DNA from 4 places in the Mesorhizobium sp. 128a genome. Region 1 is predicted to be linked to each of the others. Evidence: predicted binding sites of a transcription regulator. Region 1 holds the regulator's gene; each other region holds the start of a gene.
What was found. The regulator PhoB, encoded in region 1, activates phosphate uptake and scavenging genes when phosphate is short. The targets are predictions, from matches to a motif close to TGTCATNNANCTGTCAT.

Region 2: ACWTU9_RS19100 (alkaline phosphatase) is a predicted target of PhoB. The motif match lies at 1,495-1,511, and genes of this name have one in related genera.
Region 3: ACWTU9_RS11465 (acid phosphatase) is a predicted target of PhoB. The motif match lies at 2,683-2,699, and genes of this name have one in related genera.
Region 4: ACWTU9_RS17730 (LTA synthase family protein) is a predicted target of PhoB. The motif match lies at 1,912-1,928, and genes of this name have one in related genera.

What each region holds. Positions count from the first base shown of each region.
Region 1 covers NZ_JBSPKY010000002.1:225,633-230,392, reverse strand. The annotation lists gene pstA (phosphate ABC transporter permease PstA) at 1-643, shown strand, start outside; gene pstB (phosphate ABC transporter ATP-binding protein PstB) at 661-1,485, shown strand; gene phoU (phosphate signaling complex protein PhoU) at 1,526-2,230, shown strand; gene phoB (phosphate regulon transcriptional regulator PhoB) at 2,247-2,936, shown strand; gene ACWTU9_RS04750 (ROK family protein) at 2,937-4,178, opposite strand; gene xylF (D-xylose ABC transporter substrate-binding protein) at 4,449-4,760, shown strand, end outside.
Region 2 covers NZ_JBSPKY010000011.1:105,443-110,202, reverse strand. The annotation lists gene ACWTU9_RS19100 (alkaline phosphatase) at 1-1,442, opposite strand, end outside; gene ACWTU9_RS19095 (WD40 repeat domain-containing protein) at 1,655-2,410, opposite strand; gene ACWTU9_RS19090 (WD40 repeat domain-containing protein) at 2,437-3,234, opposite strand; gene xth (exodeoxyribonuclease III) at 3,353-4,123, opposite strand; gene ACWTU9_RS19080 (alpha/beta hydrolase family protein) at 4,127-4,760, opposite strand, start outside.
Region 3 covers NZ_JBSPKY010000005.1:137,577-142,336, reverse strand. The annotation lists gene ACWTU9_RS11475 (adenine phosphoribosyltransferase) at 68-613, opposite strand; gene ACWTU9_RS11470 (alpha-hydroxy acid oxidase) at 623-1,768, opposite strand; gene ACWTU9_RS11465 (acid phosphatase) at 1,943-2,638, opposite strand; gene ACWTU9_RS11460 (cytochrome c1) at 2,769-3,641, opposite strand; gene ACWTU9_RS11455 (cytochrome b) at 3,665-4,760, opposite strand, start outside.
Region 4 covers NZ_JBSPKY010000010.1:84,597-89,356, forward strand. The annotation lists gene ACWTU9_RS17730 (LTA synthase family protein) at 1-1,861, opposite strand, end outside; gene fabD (ACP S-malonyltransferase) at 2,141-3,088, shown strand; gene fabG (3-oxoacyl-[acyl-carrier-protein] reductase) at 3,148-3,885, shown strand; gene ACWTU9_RS17745 (acyl carrier protein) at 4,106-4,342, shown strand; gene fabF (beta-ketoacyl-ACP synthase II) at 4,377-4,760, shown strand, end outside.

The DNA of each region.
Region 1 (4,760 bases):
CATGATGGTGATCGTGCTTCTCCTGGCACTGCCGATCGGCGTCGCCGCCTCGATCTATCTCGAGGAATTCGCCAAGAAGAACCGCTTCACCGACCTGATCGAAGTCAACATCAACAATCTGGCGGCGGTGCCGTCGATCGTCTTCGGCCTGCTTGGCCTCGCGGTGTTCATCAACTTCCTCGGCATGCCGCGCTCGGCCGCCTTCGTCGGCGGCCTGGTGCTGACCCTGATGACGCTGCCGACCATCATCATCGCGACGCGCGCCGCCCTTGCAGCGGTGCCCCCGTCGATCCGCTCGGCAGCGCTTGGCCTTGGCGCCTCGAAGATGCAGATGGTGTTCCAGCACATACTGCCGCTTGCCGCTCCCGGCATCCTCACCGGCACCATTATCGGGCTGGCGCGTGCGCTCGGCGAGACAGCGCCGCTGCTTCTGATCGGCATGGTCGCCTTCGTGGCCGACTATCCGAAGACGCCTTTCGATCCGGCGACCGCGCTGCCGGTGCAGATCTACATGTGGGCAAACGAGGCCGAACGCGCTTTTGTCGAGCGCATGTCCGGCGCCATCATCATCCTGCTCGTCTTCCTCATGGCCATGAACATCACCGCGATCGTGCTTCGGCGCCGGTTCGAGCGGCGCTGGTAGAAAAAAGGCAATTTGGTATGAACATCATGACCGAACAGTCCCTTGAAAACGCAGTGGGCGACAAAATGAACGCCAAGTCGAACGAAGTCATCAAGATGCGCGGCGACAAGGTCGGCGTGTTCTACGGCGAGAAGCAGGCGCTGTTCGATGTCAACCTCGACGTCCGACAGAACCAGGTGACGGCGCTGATCGGCCCGTCCGGCTGCGGCAAGTCGACCTTCCTGCGCTGCCTCAACCGCATGAACGACACCATCGATTCGGCGCGGGTGACGGGCAAGATCACGCTGGACGAAGACGACATCTACGACAAGAGCATCGACGTCGTCGAACTGCGCGCCCGTGTCGGCATGGTGTTCCAGAAGCCCAATCCGTTCCCGAAGTCGATCTACGAGAACGTTGCCTACGGCCCGCGCATCCATGGGCTGGCCAAGCGCAAGTCCGACATGGACCAGATCGTCGAATCCAGCCTGAAGAAGGCGGCGATCTGGAACGAGGTCAAGGACCGCCTGCAGGAGCCCGGCACCGGCCTGTCCGGCGGTCAGCAGCAGCGTCTGTGCATCGCGCGCGCCATCGCCGTGTCGCCGGAAGTGATCCTGATGGATGAGCCCTGCTCGGCGCTCGACCCGATCGCCACCGCCCGCGTCGAGGAGCTGATCGACGAACTGCGCCAGAACTACACGATCGTCATCGTCACCCACTCGATGCAGCAGGCGGCGCGCGTGTCGCAGCGCACGGCGATGTTCCATCTCGGCTACCTGGTCGAGGAGGGCGCCACCGACAAGATGTTCACCAACCCCGACGACAAGCGCACCCAGGACTACATTACCGGCCGCTTCGGCTGAGCCGTCCAGCGGTTGAATTTCAGGCACGAGGACCAGGATCATGGGTGAACATACCGTCGCCTCCTTCGATGAAGAGCTGGGGCAGATCAGCAAGCTGATCCGCGACATGGGCGATCTGGCCGGCTCGATGGTCAGCGGCTCGACCAAGGCGCTGCTCACTTCGGACAATGCGCTGGCGCAGCGCGTCGTTTCCGACGACGCCATCATGGACGCGCGCCAGCGCGAGCTCGACGACCGCGCCATCACGCTGATCGCTAAACGCCAGCCGGTGGCCAACGATCTGCGCGCCGTGGTCGGCTCGATCCGCATGGCCGGCGACCTCGAGCGCATCGGCGACCTTGCCAAAAACATCGCCAAGCGCGTCGGCACCGTCGGCCTCAGCGTCACGCCGCGCGACCTGTCGCACTCCATCGACGCGATGGCGCAACTGGTGCTGATCCAGGTGCAGGGCGTTGTCGAGGAATATGCTGCCGCCGATGCTGCAGCGCTGGCGAAACTCAGGAATGAGGACGAGCGCATCGACGTCAAATACACCTCGGTGTTCCGCGAGCTCTTGACCTACATGATGGAAGACCCGCGCAACATCACGGCCTGCACGCATCTCCTGTTCTGCGCCAAGAACCTGGAGCGCATCGGCGATCATGTCACCAACATCGCCGAAAATGCGTATTATGTGCTGACCGGCCAGCAATTGCCCGCCAATCGCCCGAAGCAGGACGAAACGGCGATGGCCACATCGCCCTGATAAAGGTGAACTGCTGATGATTGCGCCACGCATCATGGTCGTGGAGGATGAGGAGCCGCTGGGCGTGCTGCTCCGCTACAACCTCGAATCCGAAGGCTACCAGGTCGAGGTGGTTACACGCGGCGACGAGGCCGAAATCCGGCTGCAGGAAAACGTGCCGGATCTCTTGGTGCTCGACTGGATGGTGCCGGCGGTGTCCGGCATCGAGCTGTGCCGCCGGCTCAGGATGCGGCCCGAGACCGAGCGGCTGCCGATCATCATGCTGACCGCGCGCGGCGAAGAGAGCGACCGCGTGCGCGGCCTTTCCACCGGTGCCGACGATTATCTGGTCAAGCCGTTCTCGACGCCGGAGTTCATGGCGCGGGTGAAGGCGCTGCTGCGCCGCGCCAAGCCCGAAGTGCTGTCCAGCGTGCTCAAGGTCGGCGACATCGTGCTCGACCGCGAGTCGCACCGCGTCTACCGCAAGAAGAGCGAGATACGGCTGGGGCCGACCGAGTTCCGGCTGCTCGAATTCATGATGCGCCATCCCGGCCGTGTGTTCTCGCGCAGCCAGTTGCTCGACAATGTCTGGGGCGAGACGATCTATATCGACGAGCGCACGGTCGACGTGCATGTCGGGCGCTTGCGCAAGGCGGTCAACAATGGCCGCATGCCGGATGTGATCCGCACCATCCGTGGTGCGGGGTATGCGATCAGGGAAGACTGATCAGGCAACGCTCTTTCCAGCGCCCGCTCGCGCCTGCACGCCCGGCGCGAAAATCTCCTGGTCGACAAAGGTCAGCGCGCGCATGGCGCAGCCTTCGCGGATCAGCGGCAGCTCGTTGGGCTCGGTGTCGAAGGAGATTGACTTCGAGTGCTGGCCGCCGGCGGTCTGGGCAATCGCTTCGCGCAATGCCGGTTCGATCAGATCGAAGGCGGCGGCGCTGACGCCGACCATGGCGACCGGTGCCGGATCGATCAGCGCGAACAGGCTGCCGAGGCCGAAGCCGAGCGCCTCGCCGGCCTTGCGGTAGGCTTCCCGCTCCGGGCCATCGGTCTCGCGGGCCCGTGCGGCGAGCGCCCGCATGTCGGCGTCGCCGACATCGACCGGTTCGGCGTCCTCGCTCATCATTTTGGCGCTGCGCCAGATGGCATAGTTGCCGGCATAAGCCTCGACGCAGCCGCGCCGCCCGCAACGGCACAGCGCGCCGCCGGGCCGATGGATCATGTGGCCGAACTCGCCGCCCGACGAATGCGTGCCGGTGAACAGTTCGCCCTTCAACACCAGCCCCATGCCGATGCCGTGCGACAGCAGGATGGCGATGAAATCGTCGCGGTAGCGCTCAGGCTGGCGCCATTGCAGCGCCACTGCCATCATGTTGCAATCGTTTTCCATGGTGGCCGGAATGCCGAATTCTGCTTCCAGTATGTCAGCGAAGGCAATGTCGGTCAGCGGGGTGATCGGCGACCACAGCATGGCGCGCGCCTGCGAATCGGTGATGCCCTGGATGCCCATGGCAATGCGGGCGATGCTCTGGACATCGAGGTCGGGATCCTCGAGCCGCCGCCGCACGATTGCCGTGCATTCGCCGATCAGCTCGTCGCGCGGCATGGTCAACGTATCCAGCCGGCGCTGCTCCTCGGCGACCACCTGGCCGGCATAGTCGATGACGGTGACGGAAAGGAAATTAAGCGACAGCACCACGGTCATCACCGCCGCCGCTTCCGGATTGAGGCCCAGGCCGACTTGCGGCCGGCCGCGTTTCAGCGCTCCGGTCTCGCCTGCCTTGCTCTCGGCCAGGATGCCTTCCGCAATCAGGTCGGACGAGATTGCCGATATAGTCGAATGGCTGAGGCCGGTGGTCGCCGCGATCTCGGTGCGCGACGGCTGGCCGGCCCGGCGCACGGCCGAAATCACCATCGCGCGGTTGCGACGGCGCAGATCGTCGTGGCGGATTCCAACCGACATCTTTCTTGTTTCCTCCCGGTCCTCCTCCCGCCTCATGATAGTGAAGGCGGTCGGTGACACCAGCAAATATTGGCAGAAGCAGGCCGCCCTGTCATTGTTTATTGCGAGTCTCGAAAAAATTCACTGAGGCCATCAGATTCCATCAGAATCGATGTTGACAGCGTCTCGCCGTTGGATCAGTATTTTTTCGAGGCTCGAAAAAATAGAGCTTCTGTGTGCCGGCCTTCGGGCCAGTTTTGTCGCGCCGCGCGCGGCGCAGGGAGGATTATCATGAACAGATTTGCAGCCGCCATGCTGGCGGGTGTCGCCATGTCGCTGACGCTGGTGTCGGTCGCGCAGGCGAAGGACAAGGTCATCGGCGTGTCGTGGTCGAACTTCCAGGAAGAGCGCTGGAAGACCGACGAAGCGGCGATGAAGGCGGCGATCGAGGCGGCCGGCGACAAGTACATTTCCGCCGACGCGCAGTCCAATCCCGGCAAGCAGTTGACCGACGTCGAAAGCCTGATCTCGCAGGGCGCCAACTCGCTGATCATCCTGGCGCAGGACGCCTCGGCTATCGGCCCGGCGGTGCAGAAGGCGCTG
Region 2 (4,760 bases), on a different contig from region 1:
AAGATCGCCAGACGGCGCGAGACATCGACGCTGTCGGGATAGCCGTCGCCATTCTTGTCCTCGTAATTCGGGAAGCCCGCGTCGGCATAGACCCCGACCTTGTCGCGCATCTCCGGACCCGGCTTGTTGTCGTCGATGGTGCCAAAGATGGAGACGCTGTGGGTGTGGTCGCCGGTGACGACGATCATGGTGTCGGGGTGGGTCTTGGCGAATTCCATGGCAACGCCGACCGCCTTGTCGAACTCGATGACCTCGACCATGGAGCGCTCCCAGTCCATCGGATGCGACATCTTGTCGATCAAGGCGCCTTCGACCATCAGGAAGAAGCCGTCCGGGTTTTTCGACAGTTCACCGAGCGCGACATTGGTCATTTCGACCAGGCCCGGCTGATTGGGGAAGGTTTCCACAGTGCCCTTCTTGAGGAAATCGCGGTCGAGCGTGACGTCCATGTTGCCGGTGTGGAACAGGCCGAGGATCTTGCCGGTGTTGGTCTTGGACGCGGCCTCGAGTTCGGTTTTGTCGGTGGCAAGGGCGTATCCGGCATCCCGGAATTTTGCGACGTAGTCGGTGTCGTCCTTGCGCTTGGAGCCGGCCGTGCTCTGCGGCAGGAAATAGGCGGAGCCGCCGCCGAGGATGACGTCAGGCTGCGTCTGATAAAACATGCCGACGATGTCGGCCTTGTCGCTGCGGCTGCGCGTATGGGAGACGACGGCTGCGGGGGTGGCGTCCTCGACCTCGGCCGTCGAGACGACGCCGATCGACTTCTTGCCGGTGCGCCGCAGAGCCTCGGCGATGGTCTCGACCTTCGGGTCATCCTGGCTCGGCTTGGTGCGGTCGGCATAGACGCCGAGCGCGTTCACCGCCGTCTTGTGGCCGGTCATGTAGGCCGACATCGTGTTGGCGCTGTCGGTGGCGATGGCGTTCGTCGATGACGTGCCGATGAAGGCCATATGGTCGAGATCGTCCATGTTGAGCCGGCCGTTCGCCTTGCCTTCGGTCATGCCCTTGGACATGATCCGCGCGCCGGTGCGATGCGCGACGGAGAGGCCGTCGCCGAGCAGGAAGATGACGTTCTTGGCACGAGGCGTCGCGGACGTTCCGAACACATCCCATTTGACGGACTTGGTCTCGTCGCCGGCCTTGGCTTCGATCTCATAGGTGCCGGGCTGGCTGATGCTGGCGGCCCGGATCAGGATGGCGGAGGCATCGACCCCCTCTTCCTTGTTCACGAACTCGACCTTTTTGCCGAGGACCTCTTCGGCCGGCTTGCCGTTGATCGTCACCATGACCTGGTCGGGGGTGACGACCTTGTCGAATTCGACCTTCAGGTCGAAGGGAGACTGGGCGAGGATGGTGGCGCGGTCGAGAGGATAGATCGTGGCTGCGCCAGCAGCGCTGACAAGACTTGTCGTAACGGCGAGCGCGATGAGGGGGCGAAGCATATGTGACCTCCAAAATTGACTGGTAAAAGACAGTTTTTGGTATTCGCTGCCGATGTCTGTTGTATGACAGAATCTTGCTAGGACCGCTCACATTCTCGCGTAGTCCAAAGCCGGTTGAAACAGGATTGAACGAAGCTGGCTGCCGGCCTTCTCCCAGGTGTGGGGGATCAGCCGTTATGCACGCCTGCTCCAACCGACCAACACGCCCCCCGCTACTGCGGCGCTCCGGCGAACAGGATTTCGCTGTCGCCTGTTGCCGGCCAATCCCTGATGGTGCGGTCGTCGCCGCCGGTGAGCAGCGTGCCGTCGGGGGCGAAGGCGACGGCGTAGATCGGACCGGTGCGGCTGTCGAACATGGCGATCTGGCTGCCGGTGTCGACATCCCATAGCCGCGCCGTGCCGTCGAGCGAGCCGGATGCCAGGCGCTTGCCGTCGGCCGACAGCGCCAGCGTATAGACGGTGCCTTCGTGGCCCTCGAAGCGGCGCACCTCCTTGAAGGTGTCGAGGTCCCAGAGCTTGATCGTGTAATCGCCGCTGCCGGTGATGACGTGATGGCCGTCGGCGGTGAAGACGGCGCCGTAGGTGCCCTGCTCGTGGCCGTGCCAGCTGCGCAATTGCTTGCCGCTTTCGACGTCCCAGAATTTCAGCGTGCCGTCGATGGAGCCGCTCAGCGCGCGCGTGCCGTCGGGCGAGATGGCGACCGTGCTGATCGGCCAGTCGTGCCCGGTCATCACATGCAGCGCGGATTTGTTGACGAGGTCCCAGACGATGACGTTGCCGGTGTCGTGACCGCTGACAGCGCGCTTGCCGTCCGGGCTGATGGCCAGCTTGCGCACGCCGCCATTGTCGCCCGACGAGAAGACATGCAGCACCATGCCGTCGGCGAGTTTTCGCAGCACGATCTCGCCGTCGTCGCCGGCGGTCAGCGCGGTGGCGCGGTCGGGCATGAACAGCGCCGTGCGCGCCATGTCCTTGTGCTCACCGAGGTTGCGGATCAGCCGCTTGCGGCGATGTCCCAGAGCTTGATCATGTGGTCGGTGCTGGCGCTCATGATATCGCGGCCGTCAGCCGACACGGCGAGCCAGACGACGGCATCGCGGTGGCCGTCGGGCTCGGTCGGCAGCGGCAGTTCGGCCGGCGGCAAGGGCGCCACGGTTTCCGGTGGCGAAGGAAGTGCGGCTTGTGGCGGCGAGGCCGGAGCCGGCGGCGGTGCTGCCTCCGGCGGCGGTGTCGCCGGAGCAAGAGCGACCTCGGGCGGCGGCTCCGGCGCCGAAGGCGGTTGGACCGGAGGCTCTGGCGGGTTGGTTGCCTGTACGGGTGGCGGAGCGGCTTGCGCGGGTGGTGTCGGCGCAGCGGGCGGCGTCGCCGGCGCGCCGGCTATGTCCTTCGGTTCGTTGCTCTTGGGTTCGGCGGGCTCTTTCGGCGCGGCCACCTCACCGCCCGGGCCAGCACCACGCCAAGGGCCGAACCGATCGGCCAGCAACGCCAGGACGACAATCGCCGGTAGAACCAGGAAGGTTCGCCGCAGCTTTGGCCTGCCGGGGTTTTGCACCTCCGCCACCCGACCGAACAGCGGCGTGCCCGACAGGTGGTTCGGAGGTGCCGGCAACGCACCGGCAAAAAACAAGATCGCCCCGACCACGCAGGCCGCGCCCGCAACGAACAAGGCAACTGGGCGAATGGATGCGAAGGAAGCAGCAATACTTGCATCGCCTTGCGCCAGACGCTGCATGGCGAAACAGACCACGCCAATCGCCAGCAAGAGCAATGCAAGCGCCCTGTCCCTGTTCATTGGCTCTCCCCTCGGGCCGCGCACTTCGCGGCCCACCCGTTCATGAGACTAGCGACGAAATGCGTATGGCAAAATGCTTGGTATGAAAGTGGTTGAGATCACGCAGCCTCGGCCAAGCTCACTTCAACTCCACCCATACCGGCGCGTGGTCGCTGGCGCCGTCCTCACCCCTGATATCGCGGTCGATACCGGCAGCTTTGAGGCGGCGCGCCAGTGTCTTGGACAGCAAGATGTGGTCGAGCCTCAAGCCAGCGTCGCGCGGCCAGCGGTTACGGCGGTAGTCCCAGAAAGTGTAGAGCGTTTCCTTCGGGTATTTCTTGCGCAGCGCATCGGTCCAGCCCTGCTCGAGCAGCCGCCGGAACGATGCGCGGCTCTCCGGCTGCACCAACGCATTGTCGTCATAGGAGCGGGTGGCGTAGATGTCGCGTGGCTCGGGCACGATGTTGTAGTCGCCGACCAGCGCCACCGGCAGGTCGGTGTCAAACAGCTCACCGGCATGCGCCTCCAGCCTTTCATGCCAGGCCAGTTTGTACTGGAATTTCGGCCCCGGCTGCGGGTTGCCATTGGGCGCATAGAGGCAGGCGATGACGACACCGTTCACGGCCGCCTCGATGTAGCGGCTCTGCCTGTCGGCCTCATCGCCCGGCAGGGCGTCACGGGTCAGCACCGGTTCGGATCCTCGCGCGAGTATGGCGACGCCATTCCAGGTCGGCTCGCCCTTCCACACGGCGCCGTAGCCGGCATCGGCCAAGGCGGTGCGCGGAAACTGCGTGTCGCGCGCCTTCAACTCCTGCAGGCAGACCACATCGGGTTTGGCCTTTGCCAGCCATGCCAGCAGGTTTTGCAGCCGGTTGTTGATGTTGTTGATGTTGAAAGAGGCGAGTTTCATCGGTCAGGAGGCGATCCTGTCCGCCCATGCCTTCACAGTTTCCGCCAGCGTCTTCAGATGATCCGCCGTCGAGAAGCCGGAGATTGCCTTGCGCGGCTTCAGATCGTGGTCGCCGTCCTCCAGCCAGATGACCTCGATAGCATCGGAAAGACCGTAGGTCGCGACCTCTTCCCTGGCGCCGAACTCGTCGCGTGTGCCCTGGAAGATCAGCGTCGGCGTCTTCAAGCCGACAAGATGCTTCGTCCGCAGTTGCTCCGGCTTGGCCGGCGGATGGAAGGGATAGCCGAGGCAGATGAGGCCGGCGATCTCGCCCTTGGCGAACATCTCGTCGGCGACCATCGAGGCGACGCGGCCGCCCATCGACTTGCCGCCGATGATGAGCTTTCCGGTGACGCCCCTGGCGCGCAGGTCGGCGATCGCCTTGATGTATTCGGGGTTGACGGTCTCGGCGCGCGGTGGCGGCTTGCGCTGGCCATAGCGGCGCGCCGCCATATAGTGGAATTCGAAGCGTGCGACCTGGAAGCCGGCAGTGGCAAGCGCCTTGGCGGTAGCGGTCATCGAGGGGGAATCCATCGACGCGCCGGCGCCATGGGCAAGCAGGACGGTGACGGGGGCGGTGTCGTGGCCGTCGAAGAGG
Region 3 (4,760 bases), on a different contig from region 1:
AACACCCCTCATCCGACCGAGCTTCGCTCGGCCACCTTCTCCCACAGGGGGAGAAGGGAAGACCTGCTCAATGTCCCTCAAACCCGATCAGCGTCCGCACCGGAACGCCCAGCGCTTCCAGCTTGGCGCGCCCGCCAAGGTCCGGCAGGTCGATGACGAAGCAGGCGGCAAGGATGTCGGCGCCGATCTGTCTCAGAAGCTTCACCGCCGCCTCCGCCGTGCCGCCGGTGGCGATCAAATCGTCGACCAGGATCACCTTCTCACCCGGTGCAACACCGTCCTTGTGCATCTCCATCTCGTCCAGCCCGTATTCCAGGCTGTAGGCGACGCGCACCGTCTCGTAAGGCAATTTGCCCTTCTTGCGGATCGGCACGAAGCCGGCTGAAAGCTGGTGCGCCACGGCGCCGCCAAGGATGAAACCGCGCGCCTCGATGCCGGCGATCTTGTCGATCTTCTGGCCGGCATAGGGATGCACCAGTTCGTCGATGGCGCGGCGGAAGGCACGCGCATTGCCGAGCAAAGTGGTGATGTCGCGAAACAGGATGCCGGGCTTCGGATAGTCCGGAATGGTGCGGATCGCGGCGAGCAGCGTGTCTTCGAGTGAGGATTTCATGAGCCGAGATTACCTGAAACGGAGATTGTTGCGCGACAATTGTTCGATCGAACTGCAGCCCATCAGCTTCATGCCGCGCTCGATCTCGACCCGCATCTGCTCGAGCGCCCGTTCGACCCCGGGTTGGCCGGCGGCCGCCAGCGGAAACAGATAGTAGCGCCCGACGCCGACAGCTTTGGCCCCGAGCGACAGAGCCTTCAGCACATGCGTGCCGCGCTGCACGCCGCCATCCATGATGACGTCTATTTGGTCGCCGACGGCATCGACGATCTCGGCCAGCTGGTCGAACGCCGCCCTTGAGCCGTCCAGCTGCCTGCCGCCATGGTTCGACAGCACGATGCCGCTGCAGCCGATCTCGACGGCGCGTTTGGCGTCCTCCACCGACATGACGCCCTTGAGGCAGAACGGGCCTCCCCACAGTCTGACCATCTCGGCGACATCGTCCCACGTCATCGACGGATCAAGCATCTCGGTGAAGTAGCGGCTGATCGACATCGTGCCGCCGCCCATATCGACATGCTCGTCGAGCTGCGGCAGCTTGAACCCCTCATGGGTGAAATAGTTGATCGCCCAGCCCGGCTTGAGCGCGAACTGCAGCATGCCGGCAAGGTTGAGCTTGAAGGGAATGGCAAAGCCGGTGCGCTTGTCGCGCTCGCGGTTGCCTCCGGTGATGCTGTCGACGGTTAGCATCATCACCTCGACACCCACCGCCTTGGCCCGCTGCATCATCGCCCGGTTGAGGCCGCGATCCCTGTGGAAATAGAACTGGTAGACCTGCGGACTGCTGCTGATCTTGCGCGCTTCCTCAAGGCTGACGGTGCCGAGCGAGGAAACGCCGAACATGGTGCCGAACTTGGCCGAAGCCTTGGCCACCGCGCGCTCGCCCTGATGATGGAACAGCCGCTGCAAGGCGGTCGGCGAGCAATAGACGGGCATTGCCAGTTTCTGGCCCATCACCGTTACCGACATGTCGATCTCGCTCACTCCGCGCAACACGTTGGGAACGAGGTCGCAGCGCTCGAAACTCTCGGTGTTGCGGCGATAGGTGACCTCGTCGTCCGCGGCGCCGTCGATGTAGTTGAAGATCGGCCCCGGCAGCCGCTGCTGCGCCATGCGCCGGAAGTCGGAAAAGTTGTGACAGTCCTTGAGCCGCATCATCGATTCCATTCTCATGGCGGCACAGGCGTCCGCCTTTCGCTGCGTCGAATATCAACCGGACGCCGCCGTGCCAACGCACCATTTGTCGAACGACCCCACAAACCTGGCCATGAACAGGAAAGGGGCGCCCAAGGCGCCCCTTTGTGTCGAAATCGGCTGCTGAGAAGCGGTCTACATGCCTAAGTCGGAACGCAGCTCCGCTTTGGCCACATCGTATTCGGCCTTGAAGTCATCGCGGTTGAGCAGGACCGCGGCAATCACACTGCCGGAAATCCTGCCCATCTCGACGTCGGACGGGTAGTGGATGCCGCCGACCACACGGTTGTGGGCATACTGCGCCGCACGCGCCATGATCTCTGCGCGTTTCTCCGGCACCATGTCGGCCAGGATGATGCCCATCATGGTGCCGACCGTGGCGTGGCCGGAAGGCCAGGACCCGGAGCTCGAAAGCTTGACCACGGGCTTGACGAGGTCGCTGAGTTGATGCGGACGCGGACGCTTCCAGACATCCTTGGCCGGGTCGACCACGGCGCCCTCGGTGGCCAACACGCGATCAAAGAAGGCGCCGAATTTCGGCAGCTTGTCCTTGTTGAAGTTCGGACCCATGACATCGGCGAAGCGCCAGACATTCTCCTCGGCGTCAGCGACGGCGCTCGCCACCATCTCTGGTGTGCGCGTCACCTGCAGCGTCAGCACCGCGCCGAGCTCGGCCTTGGTCTCGGCCGAATCGTTGGCCGGCGGCGGCGGCAGGATCATCGTGAGGTCGATGTCCTTGTTGGTGACGAAAGGCTGGGCGTCATCGGCAAGGGCGACGGAACCAGTAACGAGCAGCAGGAAGCCCGCCGCGAGCGATGCATATCTTTTCATAGGTGCGATCCTTTGATGAGGGCAAGGCAGGATCGTCCCAAGGGGTGACGGCCATGTGACACGTCCACCTGCCGAAATACAAAAAGGACGCCTTTCGGGGCCCTCTTTTGATCTCGCATGCTGCGCAGCCTTAGTGCGCCACGCCTTCCCAAACCTTGCGCTTGGTCAGATAGACCAGGGCGCCGAACAGAAGCAGGAACACAAGCACGCGGAAGCCGGTCTTCTTGCGGTCTTCCATATGCGGCTCGGCGGCCCACATCAGGAAGGCCGAGACGTCGCGCGAATACTGGTCGATCGTCTGCGGCGAGCCGTCATCATAGGTGACCTGGCCGTCGGAGAGCGGCTTCGGCATCTTCAGTGACACGCCGGACATGAAGTACGGGTTGTAGTGGGTGCCTTCCGGGATCACCATGCCGGCCGGCGGCGTCTGGTCGTAACCGGTCAGCAGCGAATGGATGTAGTCCGGGCCGCCCTGGGCATATTGGGTGAAGATGTCGAAGACGAAGCGCGGGAAGCCGCGCTCGACGCCGCGCGCCTTGGCCAGCAGCGACATATCGGGCGGAGCAGCGCCACCGTTGGAGGCGGCAGCCGCCTCTTCATTGGCGAACGGCGCCGGGAAATGGTCGGACGGCTTGCCCGGACGGTCGAACATGTCGCCGGCATCGTTGGGACCGTCATGGATGGTGTATTCGGCGGAAAAGGATTTTACCTGCGCCTCCGAATAACCGAGGCCTTCGAGCGTGCGGAACGCGACCAGGTTCATCGAGTGGCAGGCCGAGCAGACTTCCTTGTAGACCTTCAGGCCGCGCTGCAGCTGCGCCTTGTCGTAGGTGCCGAACGGGCCGGCAAAGCTCCAGTCCATTTCCTTCGGTTCGTCGATCGGGAAATGCGTCGGCGCGGCCGCGTTATGCGCCTCTTCAGCGGCCATCGCCACGCTCCCGACGGCACCGATGCCGCCAGCAAACAGGCCAAGCAAGGCGAGCGAGGTGAGAATCTTTTTCATGCCAAATCCCCTTAGATTCTCGCTCAGCCCTTGGTTTCCGGCGCGGCATTCGCACCTGCCGGATGTCCGCCACCGGCACCTTTGTTCTTCTCCAGCACCGCTTCGGTGATCGAATTCGGCAGCCTGCGCGGCGTCTCGATCAGGCCGAGCACCGGCAGGATGACGAGGAAAAAGGCGAAGTAGAACAGCGTCGCCGCTTGAGCGTAGCCAACGTAGTTGCCCGAGACTTCACCTATCATGAGGGTCAACAGACCGCCGCCTTCCGCCGGCTGCGAGCCCAGCCATCCCAGAAGGACCGCGTCGGCCACGAAGAGCCAGAAGAACAGCTTGTACCAGGGCCGGTAGACCGCCGAGCGAACCTTCGAGGTATCGAGCCACGGTACCAGGAACAGCATGACGATGGCGCCGAACATGCACAGCACGCCGCCGAGCTTGGAATTGATAGGTCCGATGTTGAAGGTGATGGCGCGCAGGATCGCGTAGAACGGCAGGAAGTACCATTCCGGCACGATGTGGGCCGGCGTCTTCAGCGGGTTGGCGACCGTGTAATTGTCCGGATGGCCGAGGAAGTTCGGCAGGTAGAAGACGAAATAGGCGAAGACGAACAGGAACACGATCATGCCGAACGCGTCCTTGATGGTCGCATAGGGCGTGAAGGCGACGGTGTCGGTCTGCGACTTGACCTCGATGCCGGTCGGGTTCGACTGGCCGACGACATGCAGCGCCCAGACGTGCAGCACGACGACGCCGGCAATCATGAACGGCAAGAGGTAGTGCAGCGCAAAGAAGCGGTTGAGCGTCGGATTGTCGACAGCGAAACCGCCAAGCAGCAGCTGCTGGATCCAGTCGCCGACCAGCGGAATGGCGCTGAAGAAGCCGGTGATGACGGTGGCGCCCCAGAAGCTCATCTGCCCCCAGGGCAGCACATAGCCCATGAAGCCGGTTGCCATCATCAGCAGGTAGATGATGCAGCCGAGGATCCAGAGTAGTTCGCGCGGCGCCTTATAGGAGCCGTAGTATAGCCCGCGGAAGATGTGGATGTAGACGGCTACGAAGAAGAACGAGGCGCCGTTGGAGTGGAGATAGCGCAACAGCCAGCCCGAATTCACGTCGCGCATG
Region 4 (4,760 bases), on a different contig from region 1:
CGAACATCATGTCGTACTGGATCAGGCGGAAATCGTTGATCGCCGGATCGATGTCCTTCTGCCGCGCCCAGTCGGGCGTCGCTTCGCCTGACGGCGTCAGCAGAAGGTTGCGGTCGACGACACGGTAGCGTTCGCGCAGCGCGCCGAGGAAGCCGGTGTAGTAAGGGTGCGTGATCCCGGCCGTCGTCAGGATGTGGTAAGGCAGGAAGGCCGGGCTGACCGCGCCCATATCCTGCGCCGGACCGGTGCGGTTCGACCAGATGATCAGCGGGGTCTGGTGGTGCTCCAGTGCGGCCTCCGGCGTAGCCTCCCTGCGCGGCGCGACATTGTCTTTCAGGAAGCCAGTCTCGACATAGACGGGGCCGAGCGGCGGCAGATGGTCGCCGAAGAAGGCGATGACGGTCGGCCGCTCGCGCTTCTTCGCCCATTCGATCAGCCGCTCGAGGCCACGGTCGGCATCGGCCGAACCCTCGGCATAGCTGAGCAGCGATTCCCGCGCCCATGTGCTGATCGGTGCCGCGACCTTGTGGGTCGGATTGTAATAGCGGTACGGCTCGTAGGGGCCGTGGTTCTGCAGGCTGACGGCGAAGAAGAACACCGGATCTTCGCTGGCGTCGGCCTCTGCGATGATCTCGTCGGTCATTGCCGCGTCTGAGGCCAGCGGCCCGCGCTTTTGCAACGGCGGCAGCGTCTCTTCCGAGCGGAAATCGTTGAAGCCGAAATCGGCATAGACCGCGCCCCGGTTCCAGAACCAGTTGGTGCCGGGATGGATGGCGCGCGCGCGGTAGCCTTCGCTTTTCAGGAAGGTCGCGAGCGACGGCGTCGGCGTGCGCACATATTGCTGATAGGGGATCGAGCCCGCCGGCAGGAAGGCATTGGAAAAGCCCGTCAGCGCCTCGAATTCGATGTTGGCGGTCATGCCGCCGAATTCGGGCGAGAACATATAGCCCGAGCGCAAAGCCCGCACATTGGGGATGGGGTCGGGCGTGATGGTGACGCCGGGCAGCTTGGTCGGATCCCAGAAGGATTCGCTCATGACGATGATGATGTCGGGTCTCTCATCCGGCACCGAGGCTGTCACATCCGGCCTGTCGATCGCGTCGATTGCCTTGTCGGAGTAACCGGCCGGTGCGGAGACATGCGCCATCGGCACGTTGAGCGCGAAAGCCAGGGCAAAGCCGTTGGAGGCGTAGTTCTCCTTCTGGTCCCACATGATCGGGATGATCTGCAGCCGGTCGCGGGTCCACGAGAAGGTGGCGTAGTCCATGATCGAGACGAAGAAGGCGAGCAGCGGTACTGCCAGCGTCAGCCGCGCCAGCCGCCCCTTGCGGCTGAGGATCGGCACTTTGCGGCGCCATAGCCGCCAGCCATAGATCAGCAACGACAGTCCGGCGACGATGCCGACGGCCATGGCGAGCGCCGTCCAGGGGCGCTCGCGCACCAGCAGCGGCATCAATGCCATGATCTGGCGCGAATAGAGGAAATCGGTCGGGTAGAGCGGATCGCCTAGATAATGCGACTTCTGGTGCCCGACAAAGGCCAGCGCCAGTGTCAGCGGCGCCACGATCATCAGGCTCTGGTGGCTGCGGCCGAGCACGGCGTCCAGTCCGATCAGCACCAGCGCAAAGACGATGATGGTGGTCCAGCCCGGCTTGAAGGGCTGCAGGAAGAAGTCGACCGTGCCGAAGAAATCGCCGCGCACGATCCATTCGATGGCGAAAACCAGGACGGCGGAGGCAAGCAGAGTGGCAAGACCGTAGCGGATGACAGGCCATCTGCGCCCCGGCAGGTAGCCGGTGGACGGATCGTCTTCCAAGAACTGTGGCGCGGGTACGGCCGCGCCCTTCCTGATCCTTGCCACTTTTCTTCCCCCGGCCCAAGCAACGCGTTTTTCCACTCGCGTCACCGTTCTGTCATAGAACTGTCATCCAAATGCTAGCGCCTGTGGCGGAAATAAGAAGAGCCAGCAAACGATTCGTGAGCGGTTTTCATCAGGAGTGATCGGCAAAAAGCCTGTCGGAACAGGGACTCGGGGGCTGGCTCCCGCCTCGAACAAGGGTCGAAATGCCGCCAGCGGGCTTGACTTGGCGGTCCGCCTTGCGTCACAGGCAGGAAAAATCAGCCGCTGGAGAGAGCCCATATGGCCGTTGCATTCACCTTTCCGGGACAGGGCAGCCAGGCTGTCGGCATGGGCAGGGACCTCGCCGACGCCTTCCCCGAGGCGCGCAGGGTCTTCGAGGAAGTCGATGATGCGTTGGGTGAAAAGCTGTCGAAATTGATCTGGGAAGGCCCGGAAGAGACGCTGACCCTGACCGCCAATGCCCAGCCGGCGCTGATGGCGGTGTCGCTGGCAGCGGTGCGGGCTCTGGAAGCGGGCGGCTTTTCGCTGAAGGACAAGGTTGCCTATGTTGCCGGCCATTCGCTCGGCGAATACTCCGCCCTTGCGGCCGCCGGCTTCGTCTCGGTCGCCGATGCGGCCCGGCTGCTGCGCATCCGCGGCAATGCCATGCAGGCGGCGGTGCCGGCCGGCGAGGGCGCCATGGCGGCGATCATCGGCCTGGAACAGCCCGATGTCGAAGCCGCTTGCACCGAAGCCGCCGCAGGGTCCGGCAAGGTCTGCCAGATTGCCAACGACAATGGCGGCGGCCAACTGGTGATCTCCGGCGCCAAGGCGGCAGTGGAACTCGCCGCGAAACTGTGCACCGAAAAGGGTGCCAAGCGGGCGCTGATGCTGCAGGTCTCCGCGCCCTTCCATTCGGCGCTGATGGCGCCGGCGGCCAATGTCATGCGCGAGGCCCTGGCGGGCGTGACCAGGAATGCACCGGTGGTGCCCGTCGTCTCCAACGTCACCGTGACCCCGACCAGCGAGCCCGACGAAATCGCGCGGCGCCTGGTCGAGCAGATCACCGGCCGCGTGCGCTGGCGCGAAACGGTCGAGTGGTTTGGCGCCGACGGCGTCGCAACCCTTTACGAGATCGGCGCCGGCAAGGTGCTGTCGGGTCTGGCGCGGCGTATCAACCGCGACATCGCCACATCGGCCATAGGCACGCCGGCCGATGTCGAGGCGGCGCTGGCGGCACTGGGCTGACAGGCTGGCGATTTGGCGGCACCTGTGCAAAGGGTGCGCTCTGAGATCAGGAGATAACAATGTTCGAACTGACCGGCCGCAAGGCGCTCGTCACCGGCGCATCGGGAGGCATTGGCGAAGCGATTGCCCGGGTGCTGCATGCGCAAGGTGCCATTGTCGGCCTGCACGGCACCCGCATCGAGAAACTGGAGACCTTGGCCGGCGAACTCGGCGACCGGGTAAAGCTGTTTCCAGCCAATTTGTCGAACCGCGACGAGGTCAAGGCGCTTGGCCAGAAGGCGGAAGCCGAGCTCGAAGGCGTCGATATCCTGGTCAACAATGCCGGCATCACCAAGGACGGCCTGTTCGTGCGCATGTCGGATGCCGATTGGGACAGCGTGCTTGAGGTCAACCTGACCGCCGTGTTCCGGCTGACCCGTGAACTCACCCATCCGATGATGCGCCGCCGCCATGGCCGCATCATCAACATCACCTCGGTTGTCGGCGTCACCGGCAATCCCGGCCAGACCAATTACTGCGCCTCCAAGGCCGGCATGATCGGCTTTTCCAAGTCGCTGGCGCAGGAGATCGCCACCCGCAACATCACCGTCAACTGCGTCGCCCCGGGCTTCATCGAATCGGCGATGACCGACAAGCTCAACGACAAGCAGAAAGATGCGATCATGGCCGCGATACCGACGCGCCGCATGGGCACGAGTGTTGAAGTGGCGTCTGCCGTCGCCTATCTCGCCTCCAACGAAGCCGCCTACGTCACCGGCCAGACCATCCATGTCAACGGTGGCATGGCGATGATTTGACGGGATACGGCCGGTTATAAGAAGACACGGCCGGCTTGTGAAAAGAGACCATTTCGCCTTGGACCTTAGCCATTTTTCGTGTAATGCGGCCCGCAACCCGGCGGTTCGGGCAAAAACCGGTCCGGCACCGTTGCGTTTCCGGCAGGACCATCTTTCAGCTTGATTAGCGGCATTCTGCCCGCTAACGAAGACAGACAAACAAAAGACGAGGATGCCCCAAATGAGTGACACCGCAGAGCGCGTCAAGAAGATCGTCATCGAACATCTTGGCGTCGATGCCGACAAGGTGACGGAGCAGGCGAGCTTCATCGATGATCTGGGCGCGGACAGCCTCGACACGGTCGAACTCGTCATGGCGTTCGAAGAAGAGTTCGGCGTCGAGATTCCGGACGATGCGGCCGAGACCATCCTGACCGTCGGCGACGCCGTGAAGTACATCGACAAGGCTTCGGCCTGACGCTATCCGCAGTCATCACCGGGGAGGACCTGCGATGAGGCGTGTCGTCGTCACGGGCCTCGGCCTGGTTTCGCCATTCGGCATGGGCTTCGAGCACAGCTGGAAGGAACTTCTGACCGGCCGCAGCGCTGCCAAGCGCGTCATCGAGTTTGAAGTGGAAGATCTTGCCTGCAAGATCGCCCACGTCATTCCCCGCGGTGACGGCACCAACGGCACGCTTAATCCCGAAGCCGTGCTTGAGCCCAAGGAACTGCGCAAGATCGGCGACTTCATCCTTTACGGGATTGCGGCCGCCGACGAAGCACTGAAGGATTCCGGCTGGGAGCCCGGCACCGAAGCCGAGCGTTGCGCCACCGGCGTCATGATCGGCTCCGGAATTGGCGGCCTCGAGGGCATCGCCGAGAACGCGCTGATCCTG